Regions from separate parts of the Janthinobacterium sp. SUN211 genome, predicted to be linked through region 1. Evidence: predicted binding sites of a transcription regulator. Region 1 holds the regulator's gene; each other region holds the start of a gene.
The links. Region 1 encodes LexA, which represses DNA repair genes until DNA is damaged. Its sites were predicted from a motif close to ACTGTATNNNNATACAGT; they were not measured.
Positions count from the first base shown of each region.

Region 2: the regulator LexA is predicted to act here: its motif matches at 1,976-1,993, upstream of O3301_RS09740 (PA0069 family radical SAM protein).
Region 3: the regulator LexA is predicted to act here: its motif matches at 2,418-2,435, upstream of O3301_RS21120 (DNA topoisomerase IV subunit B).

Region 1 covers NZ_JAPWIC010000002.1:677,645-681,828, forward strand. Annotated here, with positions in the region: gene purF (amidophosphoribosyltransferase) at 1-367, shown strand, start outside; gene O3301_RS08810 (cystathionine gamma-synthase family protein) at 411-1,652, shown strand; gene lexA (transcriptional repressor LexA) at 1,721-2,356, opposite strand; gene rpsF (30S ribosomal protein S6) at 2,632-3,021, shown strand; gene priB (primosomal replication protein N) at 3,042-3,341, shown strand; gene rpsR (30S ribosomal protein S18) at 3,367-3,657, shown strand; gene rplI (50S ribosomal protein L9) at 3,685-4,140, shown strand.
Region 2 covers NZ_JAPWIC010000002.1:890,789-894,972, forward strand. Annotated here, with positions in the region: gene O3301_RS09730 (methyl-accepting chemotaxis protein) at 1-1,145, shown strand, start outside; gene O3301_RS09735 (tRNA-uridine aminocarboxypropyltransferase) at 1,232-1,927, shown strand; gene O3301_RS09740 (PA0069 family radical SAM protein) at 2,056-3,198, shown strand; gene O3301_RS09745 (hypothetical protein) at 3,407-3,583, opposite strand; gene O3301_RS09750 (S8 family serine peptidase) at 3,738-4,184, opposite strand, start outside.
Region 3 covers NZ_JAPWIC010000006.1:285,223-289,406, reverse strand. Annotated here, with positions in the region: gene kdpB (potassium-transporting ATPase subunit KdpB) at 1-147, opposite strand, end outside; gene kdpA (potassium-transporting ATPase subunit KdpA) at 157-1,962, opposite strand; gene kdpF (K(+)-transporting ATPase subunit F) at 1,962-2,051, opposite strand; gene O3301_RS21120 (DNA topoisomerase IV subunit B) at 2,515-4,184, shown strand, end outside.

The DNA of each region.
Region 1 (4,184 bases):
CGCGACGAAGGTCATCTTCGCTTCGGCCGCGCCACCGGTGATTTACCCGAACGTGTACGGCATCGACATGCCGACGCGCGACGAACTGATCGCCTACGGCCGCACGACGGAAGAAGTGTGCCGTGAAATCACGGCCGATTACCTCGTGTACCAGGATATCGGCGCGCTGAAACAGGCTATCGCCGACGTCAACCCGGCTCTGACCAACTTCGAGGCTTCGTGCTTCGATGGCGTGTACGTGACGGGCGACGTATCGCAGGAATACCTGGACCGCCTGGAATATGCGCGTCACCATCCGAAGGCGGCAGCGCCCGAAGATACGCCGCGTTCCCAGCTGAACCTGAACCTGGCGACAACAGAAGCATAAGTAAGCTGCCCGGCCGATGCCGGGCATTTTTTTCTCCGCGATCATGAACGATAAAAAAAACTACGGCTTTACCACCACCATCCTGCATAACGACCGCCGCAAGGGCATCGAACATGGCTCCCTGCACAAGCCCGTGCACACTTCCGTTGCCTTTGGTTACGCCGATGCGCGCCAGCTCGCTTCCGTGTTCCAGGGCAAGGAACCGGGTTTCCGCTATGGCCGCCAGGGCAATCCGACCGTTTCCGCGCTGGAAGACAAGGTCAACAAGATGGAAGACGGCGTGGCGACCCTGTGCTTCGCCACCGGCATGGGCGCCATCGGTGCCGTGGTGCAATCCTTGCTGCGCGCGGGCGACCATGTCGTGTCGTCGGCCTTTTTGTTTGGCAACACCAACAGCCTGTGGCAAACGGTGACGGGGCAGGGCATCGCCGTGTCGTTCGTCGACGCCACCGATGTGGCCAATGTGGCGGCCGCAATCACGCCGGCCACGCGGATTGTTTTCGTGGAAACTATTGCCAATCCGCGCACGCAGATCGCCGACCTGAAGAAGATCGGTGACTTGTGCCGCGAGAAGGGCATCCTGTACATCGTCGACAATACGATGACGACGCCATACCTGTTCCGTCCCAAAGCCGTGGGCGCGGGCCTGGTGGTCAATGCCTTGACGAAATCCATCGGCGGCCACGGCAATGCGCTAGGCGGCAGCTTGACGGACACGGGCGTGTTCGACTGGACGCAGTATCCGAACATTTTCGAGAATTACAAGAAGGCGGCGCCCGCACAGTGGGGCATCGCGCAAATCCGCGCCAAGGCCTTGCGCGACTTCGGCGCGTCCCTGGGGCCGGAAGCGGCGCACCATATCGCCGTCGGCGCGGAAACCATGGCCTTGCGCATGGACCGCACCTGTTCGAACGCCCTGGCGCTGGCCACCATGCTGCAGGCGGACCCGAGAGTGGCGGCCGTGCATTACCCGGGCCTGGCGTCGCACCCGCAGCACGCGCTGGCGACGGACTTGTTCCGCAGCTATGGCTCGCTGTTCAGCTTTGAATTAAAGGACGGCATCGACTGCTTCGATTTCCTCAATCGTCTCAATCTTGCCATTCCCGCCAGCAACCTCGGCGACACGCGCACCCTCGTCATTCCCGTCGCCCACACGATTTTCTACGAAATGGGTGCCGAGCGGCGCGCCAGCATGGGCATCGCCGAGTCGCTGATCCGCGTCTCCGTCGGCATCGAGGATGAGGCCGATTTGCTGGACGACTTCAAAAACGCGCTGGACGCCTAAACAGCCGCGCAGCATATAAAAAGGGCCGCAACAGTCATGCTGTTGCGGCCCTTTTTACATGCGGTGGTTCAATGCCAGCTGCGCATCAAGCCGACAGCCAGCCCTTCCAGGGCAAACTCATCTTCCGGCGACACGGTAATCACCTTGAAGTCCGGGTTTTCCGGCAGCAATTCGATGACGGAACCCGTCTTCTTGTAGCGCTTGACTGTGACTTCGTCGCCGATGCGGGCCACGACGATCTGGCCATTCTTGGCGCTGTCGACCTTCTTGACGGCCAATAAGTCGCCATCCATGATGCCGGCGTCGCGCATGGACCAGCCGCGCACCTTCAGCAGGAAGTCGGGCTTGGCCGAAAACAGGGCCGGGTCCACGTTGTAGCTCGCTTCCAGGTTTTCCTGCGCCAGGATGGGCGAACCTGCTGCTACCCGGCCGATCAGGGGCAGCGACATCAGCAGCGCTGCCGGCACCTTCGATGGCAGCGCTTCGGCGGCGGCGCCGATCAGGCGGATGCCGCGCGAGGTGCCGGGTGAAATCTCGATCGCGCCCTTGCGGGCCAGGGCCTGCAAATGCTCTTCGGCCGCGTTGGCCGATTTGAAACCCAGTTCATTGGCGATTTCGGCACGGGTGGGAGGGAAGCCCGTGTTTTCAATCGCGTCCTTGATCAGGTTCAGGATTTGTTCTTGTCGTGCTGTCAGCTTGATCATGAGCGGTGGGTGCATACTAAAATGCTGTCTATATGAACAGTCTGTATTTTTGTACAGTATCGCCCACTATGCAAGGGGATTTCCGTGTTTTAGGCGAATTTCGCAAGAAATACTTGTCCACGGGCGGAAAGCACGGTGGCGCGCGGGCTTTTCGGGCCCATGTGGAAGGAATGATTGAAACGTTTGCAAAAGGCGGTTATAATCTTCGGCTGACCTTCCCACACCCGTCTTGACGCCGGGGTGGGCGATTATCAATCCGACCTGAAGGAGTTTGCATGCGTCATTATGAAATAGTCTTTATCGTCCATCCGGACCAAAGCGAGCAAGTGCCCGCGATGATCGAACGCTACAAAGCCAGCGTAACCACCCGCGGCGGTTCGGTTCACCGCGTGGAAGATTGGGGCCGCCGTCAAATGGCTTACTCGATCCAAAAGCTGCCTAAAGCACACTACATCTGCCTGAACATCGAATGCGACAACGAGACCCTGGTCGAGTTGGAAACAGCATTCAAATTCAATGATGCCGTGTTGCGTCACCTGACCGTTAAAATGAAGAAAGCTGAAACAGCTCCTTCGCCGATGATGAAATCGGTACAACGCGAAGACGCGGCCAAAAGCCACCGCACCGAAGCACCAGCAGCCGCTCCAGCCGCAGCAGCAGCTTAATTCTTGACCAGGATCGTGCGCTGAACCAGCTACAAGTAACCGCCATCATTGCCGAGCGCGAAATATTGCGCTATACCCCGGCAGGGTTGCCGATTGTGAATGCAGTATTGCAACACAGTTCGCAGCAGATGGAAGCAGGGATTGCCCGTTTGACCGAGTTTGATGTTGCCGCGCTAGCCGCTGGCGAAATCTCAGGCCGGTTCAGTCAGGCAAACTTGGGCGGGGTGTATCAGTTCACGGGTTTCCTGGCCAGGAAGAGCCGCAACAGCAAGAGTTTGGTGTTTCACATCATTGATTTTAGTGCAGTCAATTCTGACTAGCGCATTTTAGATACAGGAGCCTGACATGGCATTCGGTAAAAAGTTCGACAAAAATAAGCTCAAGCTTAAAGAAAAACGCAAACAGCAAAACCCGTTGTTCAAACGCAAGAAGTTCTGCCGCTTCACCGCAGCTCACGTTGAGCAAGTCGACTACAAAGACGTCGACACGCTGAAAGACTTCGTCCAAGAAAACGGCAAGATCATGCCAGCACGCCTGACCGGTACCAAAGCGCACTACCAGCGCCAAGTTGACACCGCAATCAAGCGCGCTCGCTTCCTCGCGCTGCTGCCATACACCGATCTGCACCACGCTTAATCGGTCAGATATTCCTGGAGAAGAACTATGCAAATCATTCTGTTAGAAAAAGTTGTTAACGTCGGTAACCTCGGCGAAGTCGTCAAAGTCAAAGACGGTTACGCACGTAACTTCCTGATCCCGCAACGCCTGGCACGTCGTGCTACGGCAACCGCTGTGGCTGAATTCGAAGTCAAGCGCGCCGAACTGGAAAAAGCTGCTGCCGCTAAACTGGCCGCATCGCAAGCCCAGGGCGAAAAACTGAGCGGCCTGACCGTTCAAGTTGCTCAAAAAGCTGGTGTTGATGGCCGTCTGTTCGGTTCCGTCACCAACTTCGACATCGCTGAAGCGCTGACCAAGCAAGGTTTTGCTGTTGAAAAAGCACAAATCCGCATGCCTACCGGCCCGCTGAAGATCGTTGGCGAGCACAACGTTTCGGTTGCTCTGCATACCGACGTGGTTGTGGAAGTTGTTATCGCTGTCGTTCCAGACGCGAACGCGTAATCGTCTGCGGGCCTGGCCCGCAAGCGTTGCCGCACTATGAAAAG
Region 2 (4,184 bases), 210 kb from region 1:
GCTCGATCACGCGTCCCATCACGCGTGCCGTCGAGGTGGCGGAAGCCGTTTCCGCTGGCGACTTGACCAGCCATATCGTCGTGGAAAGCCGCGACGAGACGGGGCAATTGATGCATGCGCTGAAAAACATGAACGATAAACTGGTGAGTATCGTGGGCCAGGTGCGCGCCGGCACCGAATCGATCAGCACGGCGTCGAGCGAAATTGCCGCCGGCAACCTGGACTTGTCGTCACGCACGGAAGAGCAGGCCAGCTCGCTGGAAGAGACGGCGTCGTCCATGGAAGAGCTGACCTCCACCGTGAAACTCAACGCGGACAATGCGCGCAGCGCCAACCAGCTGGCCATCGACGCCTCGCAGATCGCCAGCAAGGGCGGCGTGGTGGTGTCGGAAGTGGTCAGCACCATGGGCTCGATCAACGATTCCTCGCGCAAGATTGTCGACATCATCAGCGTCATCGACGCCATCGCCTTCCAGACGAATATCCTGGCCCTGAACGCGGCCGTGGAAGCGGCCAGGGCTGGTGAACAGGGCCGTGGCTTTGCCGTCGTGGCCTCTGAAGTGCGCAACCTGGCGCAGCGCTCCAGCGCGGCAGCCAAGGAAATCAAGGGCTTGATCGACGATTCCGTGCAAAAGGTCGAGGCCGGTTCGCAACTGGTGGACAAGGCGGGCCGCACCATGGACGAGATCGTGCAAAGCATCAGTCACGTGACGCAGATCATGAACCAGATCACCGACGCCAGCGATGAACAGCGCGCCGGCATCGAACAAGTCAACCAGGCCATCGGCCAGATGGACCAGGTGACGCAGCAAAACGCGGCCCTGGTGGAAGAAGCGGCCGCGGCGGCCGAATCCATGCAGGAACAGGCGGCCAGGCTGGCCGAGGTCGTGGGCGTGTTCAAGCTCGATGCCACGCAGCAATATGCTGCCGCCCGTAGCAGCCCGTCCGTGACGGCGCCTGCGCCAGTAGCGGCTGCCACGCGAGCCGCCACGCAGCCTGCCATGCGACGCGCGCCAGCATCCCGCGCGCCAGCACCCGCCGTGACCGCAAACTCGCCGGACAAGGCGGCGCAAGCGGACGCGGTGCGCGCACGCACGCCGAAGACGCCGGTGGCCTCGGGCGCCGACGAATGGGAAGAGTTTTAAGCACGGATTCTTAAGCGCAGTTTCCCCCTTGGCATGGCGCGGGCGCTACAATCGCGGCTTGAAGACAGCCGCGAACGCGCTCCGCCATGACCACCCGCCGTACCTCCAGCCTTAGCTCAAGCCATCCCGCCAGCCCTGGCGCTGCATCGTCCTCCCTGGCTGAACCGGCCAAACGCGCGCGCTGCCCAGCCTGCCTGCGCGCCGTCTCCAGCTGCATCTGCCGCTGGATCGCCCCCGTTTCCCACGCGGTGGAAGTGCTGATCCTGCAGCATCCGCTGGAAGTGCACAATGCCAAGGGCAGTGCCCGCCTGCTGCACTTGAGCCTGCCGAACAGCCGCATGCTGACGGGCGAGCAGTTTGCCGCCGATACGTTCGCCGAATTGCTGGCCGACAAGCACAACGTGTTGCTCTACCCGGATACGCCCGGCGACCGTTCGCTGGGCATCGCCCCGCCGCCGGTGCTCGATCCAGCCAGCTTGCTCGATCTTGCCCGCGTGCGGCTGGTGGTGCTGGACGCCACCTGGCGCAAGAGCCGCAAGATGCTGTATCTGAATCCCCCGTTGCAACAGCTGCCGCGCCTGCCCCTGCGCGACACGCCCGCATCCCATTACCTGATCCGCAAGGCGCACGCGCCAGACCAATTATCGACCCTGGAAGCGACGTGCTATGCCCTGATGCAGTTGGAGCAGGACGCGGCCCGCTTCGTTCCCCTGATCGCGGCATTTGACGGCTTTGTCGCACAGCAGTTGAGCTATGTCATGCCGCACGGTGAAAAAGCTTGAAACGGCATCACGCCAGCCCTTGATCTTGCCCGCGCAGCGGCATAGTATACTGTACGTATATACAGTTGATGGGGCCGTTCATGAAAGCAATCATTCCAGAGCACGATGACAGCTTCGCCGGGCAAGCCATGTTGCCGCCGCAATCGCTGAAAGCCCACAAGGGCCGCGGCGCCGTGTCGAACCTGCAAGGGCGCTACGAGGTGCACGCGCGCGGCGGTTTCGATGATGGCTGGGGCGTGGGCGGCATGGATGAGGAGGGCGGGGAGGCGGGGCCTCCCACCTGGAAGACGCAGGTCAGCGACGAGCAGGCGCGCACCATTCTCACGCGCAACGCTTCGCCCGATTTGCCGTTCAACGTCTCTCTGAACCCGTACCGGGGTTGCGAACACGGTTGCATTTATTGCTTTGCCCGCCCTACGCACAGCTATCTGGGCCTGTCGCCGGGCCTGGACTTCGAAAGCCGCATCTACGCCAAGGTGAACGCCCCCGAACTCTTGCGCCGCGAACTGGCCAAGCCCTCATATGTGCCCGAACCGATCGCCCTGGGCGTGAACACGGATGCATATCAGCCGTGCGAACGCGAACGGCAACTGACGCGGCGCGTGCTGGAAGTGCTGCACGAGTGCGACCACCCCGTGGCGCTGATCACGAAATCGTCGCTGATCGAGCGCGATATCGACATTCTGGCGCCGATGGCGGCCAGGCGCCTGGCCGCCGTGGCCGTCACTGTCACCACGCTCGACCCGGCCATCGCGCGCACCCTGGAACCGCGCGCGGCCGCTCCGGCGCGGCGGCTGCGCACCATCCGCACCCTGACGGAGGCGGGCATCCCCGTGGGCGTGAGCATCGCGCCCATCATCCCGTTCGTGACGGAACCGGAAATCGAGCAGCTGCTCGAAGCCGTGCGCGACGCGGGCGCCATCCACGCCCATTACGTGGTGCTGCGCCTGCCGTGGGAAGTGAGCCCGCTGTTCCAGCAATGGCTGGAAGCGCACTTCCCGGAACGGGCCCAGCGCGTGATGAACCGGGTGCGCGAAATGCGTGGCGGCAAGGATTACGACAGCGCGTTCGGTACGCGCATGCGGGGCGAGGGCGTGTGGGCTGATCTCATTCGCCAGCGCTTTGAAAAGGCCGTGCACCGGCTGGGCTTGCACGGCAAGGGCGGCCGCTTCAAGCAGCTCGATTGCACGCAGTTCCGCCGGCCGCTGGTGGTGCCGCCGCTGGGCGCAAAAGTAAAAAAGGGTAATGCGGGGCAGCTGGATTTGTTTTAGCGCAAGCAGTGCGGGGCGCGCGCTTGTGCGTTGACACGGGCACGCGCAAGGGCATGCGCGCTGCGCGAAACAGGCGGGTTTGGTGGCGAGTCGCATCGCCGTCCTGCGTCCATCGGGGGGGATGCCGGCAGGGGGAGCGGGCGACGAGAAACTCATCGCCCGCAGGCATGCCGGGCTTAGCCGGAACGGCTCGATCTTGCTGGCTGGATCAGCAAACGGTGCTGGCGCAAGCAGCCAGGCAGAGTTGCTGTGCGATGCCGCTCAAGGCGCCGCAAGCCGCTTTGCACAGGGTGCAGGGAATGCCGGAAGGGGCGACACCCTGGCTGATGGCGGAGATGCTGGGGCTGCGTTGTACGGCTTTGGCTTGCAATGGCAGATTGTTCATTTTAAAACTCCTTGTGATGGCGCCGCCGCGGGCAACGGCAATGGGTGTGCGTACCGAAGTACGGTGCTGATCGTTTCCCGCCAACGACCGTATGCTGAAGCGCGTGCACGCATCGCTGCGCCCACGAGCCCCGACAATTCAAATGCTGTTGACGTCAGCGTTGCGACCAGTAGCGCACTGCGCCGACGCTGACCGGTATCACATCGCTGACGTCGACGGCGAAGCGGGCGACCGTGTTGGCTACCTGCAGGTTTTCCGGGTTGAAGAAGGTCATGATGATGTCGTAGCACTCGGAGCCCGGGCGGCACACGGGACTCTGTTGCACGACGATGGTATCGAGCTGCATGCCCGTGGTCTTGGCCAGCATTTCCGCCGCTTGCATGGCATTCGTGGCCGAGAAGTTGAGCGCGCGGTCCATGCCCGTGACGCCCAGGTTGCGGAAGTCGTAATAGATGCGGTTCAGGAAGTTTTCCAGGCGCGCGCCCGTGTTGCTGCTGTTGATGTCCAGGCTGTCCTGCACCGCCATCAGGCTGTCGATCAGCTGCGGCACATTCCAGCTGAACATGCCCCGGATGGCCGGCTGGATCACGGGAACGACCTG
Region 3 (4,184 bases), on a different contig from region 1:
CAGCAGGGTCGTGATGATGCTGCCCACGTAGACGACGAACATCACGGGACTGCGCCACTGCGTGCGGGGGTCGAGTTTTTTGAACGCATCGACGACGGCGGGGCCGATCAGTGCGGAATCGAACAAAGTCAGGCTTGTGCGTGACATGGTAGCCTCTTATTTGATGAAAAGTTGCAGGTGTTCGACGATCGGGCCCAGGGCCAGCGCGGGAACGTAATTGAGCACGCCGACCAGCACCACCACGCCGATCAGCAAGCCGATGAACATGGGGCCGTGCGTGGGCATGGTGCCGGCATTGGCCGACAGGCGCTGCTTGGCCGCCAGCGAACCGGCCACCGCCAGCACGGGCACGATCACGCCGAAGCGGCCGAACCACATGGCGATCGCCAGCATCACGTTGTAGAACGGCGTATTGGCGGACAGGCCGGCAAACGCGCTGCCGTTGTTGTTGGCCGCCGACGTGAAGGCATAGAGGATTTCGGAAAAACCATGCGCACCCGGATTGGCCACGCCAACCGTGCCCGGTTCGACCATCACGGCGATCGCCGTGCCCGTCAAGACCAGGGCTGGCGTAATCAGGATGGCCAGCGACACCATCTTCATTTCATACGCCTGGATTTTCTTGCCCAGGTATTCGGGCGTGCGGCCTATCATCAGGCCGGCGATGAAAACGGCCAGGATGGCGAACATCAGCATGCCGTACAGGCCCGTGCCCACGCCGCCGAAAATCACTTCGCCGAACTGCATCAGCAGCAGCGGCACCATGCCGCCCAGGGGCATGTAGGAATCGTGCATGGAGTTGACGGCGCCGCACGATGCGGCCGTCGTCACCGCCGCGAACAGGGTCGAGGAGCTGATGCCGAAGCGCGTTTCCTTGCCTTCCATATTGCCGCCCGATTGCAGGCTGCTGGCCTGCTGGTCCACGCCCAGGCCTTGCAAGGCGGGATTGGCTTGCTGCTCGGCGCTCATCACGCCGGCCGTCATGACGACAAAGATCAGGGTCATGGCGGCCAGCACGGCCCAGCCCTGGCGCATGTCGCCCACCATGCGGCCAAAGGTGAAGCACAGGCCGGCGGGGATGATGAAGATGGCCAGCATCTGCAGGAAGTTCGACAGCACGGTGGGATTTTCATACGGGTGCGAGGAATTGGCGTTGAAGAAGCCGCCGCCGTTCGTGCCCAGCAGCTTGATCGACTCCTGCGACGCCACAGGGCCCATGGCGATCGTCTGCGTGGTCGCCACTTGCGCTTCCATCACGGGCTTGCCGGCCGCATCCAGCACGGGCTGGCCATCGGCGGTCACTTTCGGCGTTTCATACGCCACGTGGTCGAGCAGGGTTACTTCCTTGTACGCGGAAAAATTCTGGATCATGCCTTCGCCCATGAAGACGACGGACAGGGCCAGGGACAGCGGCAGCAGGATGTACAGGGTCGAGCGCACCAGGTCGACCCAGAAATTACCGATCGATTTGCCCGAGCGCGAGGCGAAGCCGCGCACCAGCGCGAAGATCACGGCGATGCCGGTGGCCGCCGAAAAGAAGTTCTGGCATGCCATGCCCAGCATCTGCGTCAGGTAGCTCATGGTCTGTTCGCCGCCGTAGCCCTGCCAATTGGTATTGGCGACGAAACTGACGGTGGTATTGAACGAGGAATCGGGGCTGACGGCGCCGAGACCCTGGGGATTCAAGGGCAAGAAGCCCTGCAGGCGCTGCAGGCCGTAGACGAAGACGGCGCCCACGGTATTGAAGACGATCAGGGCGATGGCATAGCTTTTCCAGCCCATGGCCTTGTCGGCGGGCAGGCCGGACCAGCGGTACAGCAGATTTTCCAGCTTTTGCAGCCAGCCCAGGCCGCGCACGGGGCCATCGCCGGCCACCCTGGCCATGTACAGGCCCAGCGGATAGCCGGCGGCCAGCAGCACGGCCAGGAAAGCCACCAATAACAGTATCGATTGCGTCGTCATCACAGTTCCTCCGCCTTCAGCAGCGCCACCAGCAGGTACACGAGCAGGCCAGCAGAGACGACGGCGCCCAGCACATAAAACGCGTTCATTTGACGCTCCCTAATTTGTCGCAGGCGACGGCAAAGCCGGCCGCCAGGACGAAAAACACGGCAATCAAGCCGAGATACACGAGATCCATTCCCACCCTCATTCAGGTTTGTTTTGATAGTGAGCAGATTAGCCAAAAGGGTCTAAAAAATTCGTAAAGACTGGGGAGGCAGCTGTAAACAAGATGTAAAAACGGGCGCTTTACCGCATAAAATCCTTCACAATGGGCGCCAAACCACGCGCGCGGCGCACTGTTGTTGCCCGGGAGTAGCGCTATTGCTCGCGGGACAAGATAGAATGCGCGAGCGTCCGCACAAGGACGCCAAGCCTGCCGCACTGCCCTCCCCCAGTGACGCTGGACGGGATATACTGTATATTCATACAGTTATCGCCGCCGCTGTCACTGCGCCCCGCAGTGCCCTGGCCTGGCGTTCCAACCACTGTCTTTACTTAGCTTGAACACGTATGGCCACTAAAAAACCAGCATCCGACTACAGCGAATCATCCATCCGTGTCCTGAAAGGACTGGAACCCGTCAAGCAGCGCCCGGGGATGTACACCCGCACTGAAAATCCGCTGCACATCATTCAGGAAGTGATCGACAATGCCTCCGACGAGGCGCTGGGCGGTCATTGCACGCATATCGCCGTGACGCAAAACACGGATGGCAGCATCACCGTCGAAGACAATGGCCGCGGCATTCCCGTCGGCCTGCACCCGGAAGAAGGCGTGCCGACGGTGGAAATCGTGTTTACGCGGCTGCACGCGGGCGGCAAGTTCGACAAGGGTTCGGGCGGCGCCTATGCGTTCTCGGGCGGCTTGCATGGCGTCGGCGTGTCCGTCACCAATGCGCTGTCGACGCGCCTGGAAATCACCGTCTGGCGCAAGGAAAGCGACGGCAACGGCTTGCACCATATGGTGTTTGCCAACGGCGACGTGATCGAGCCCCTGAGCTCCCGCCCCGCCCCGCGCGACGGCAAGAAGTCAGGCACGCGCGTCACCGCCTGGCCCGATGCCAAATACTTTGATTCGCCGAACATTTCGCAAACCGAGCTGCAACGCCTGCTGCGCTCGAAAGCCGTGCTGCTGCCGGGCGTGACCGTCACCCTCACCAACGCGAAAACGGGCGATACGCAAACCTGGCAGTACGCGGAAGGCTTGCGCGGCTACCTGACCGAAACGCTGGCGCAGGTATCGAATGGCGAAACCCTGATTCCCCTGTTCGAAGGCGCGCAGTATGCGGGCCCGGACTCGGAAGGCTTTGCCGAGGGCGAAGGCGCGGCCTGGGTGGTGGCGTGGACGGAAGAAGGCGCCATCGTGCGCGAATCGTATGTCAACCTGATTCCCACTTCGAATGGCGGCACGCACGAATCGGGCTTGCGCGACGGCCTGTTCGGCGCCGTCAAAAACTTCGTCGAAATGCACTCGCTGCTGCCGAAAGGCGTGAAGCTGCTACCGGAAGACGTGTTCGCGCGCGCTTCCTTTGTGCTGTCGGCCAAGGTGCTGGACCCGCAATTCCAGGGCCAGATCAAGGAACGCCTGAACTCGCGCGACGCCGTGCGCCTCGTGTCGACCTTCACCAAGCCACCGCTGGAACTGTGGCTGAACCAGCACGTCGACTACGGCAAGAAGCTGGCCGAATTGGTGATCAAGCAGGCGCAGTCGCGCCAGCGCTCGCTGCAGAAAGTGGAAAAGAAAAAATCCTCGGGCGTGGCCGTCTTGCCGGGCAAGCTGACCGACTGCGAATCGTCGGACATCACGCGCAATGAACTGTTCCTCGTCGAGGGCGACTCGGCGGGAGGTTCGGCCAAGATGGGCCGCGACAAGGAATTCCAGGCGATCCTGCCCCTGCGCGGCAAGGTGTTGAATTCGTGGGAAACGGACCGCGACCGCCTGTTCGCGAATAACGAGATCCACGACATCGCGGTCGCCATCGGCGTCGATCCGCACAGCGTGGGCGACTCGCCAGACCTGTCGGGCCTGCGCTACGGCAAGATCTGTATCCTGTCCGATGCAGACGTGGACGGCTCGCACATCCAGGTACTGCTGCTGACGCTCTTCTTCAAGCACTTCCCGGCGCTGATCAACAAGGGCCACATCTGCATCGCCCGCCCGCCGTTGTATCGCGTCGATGC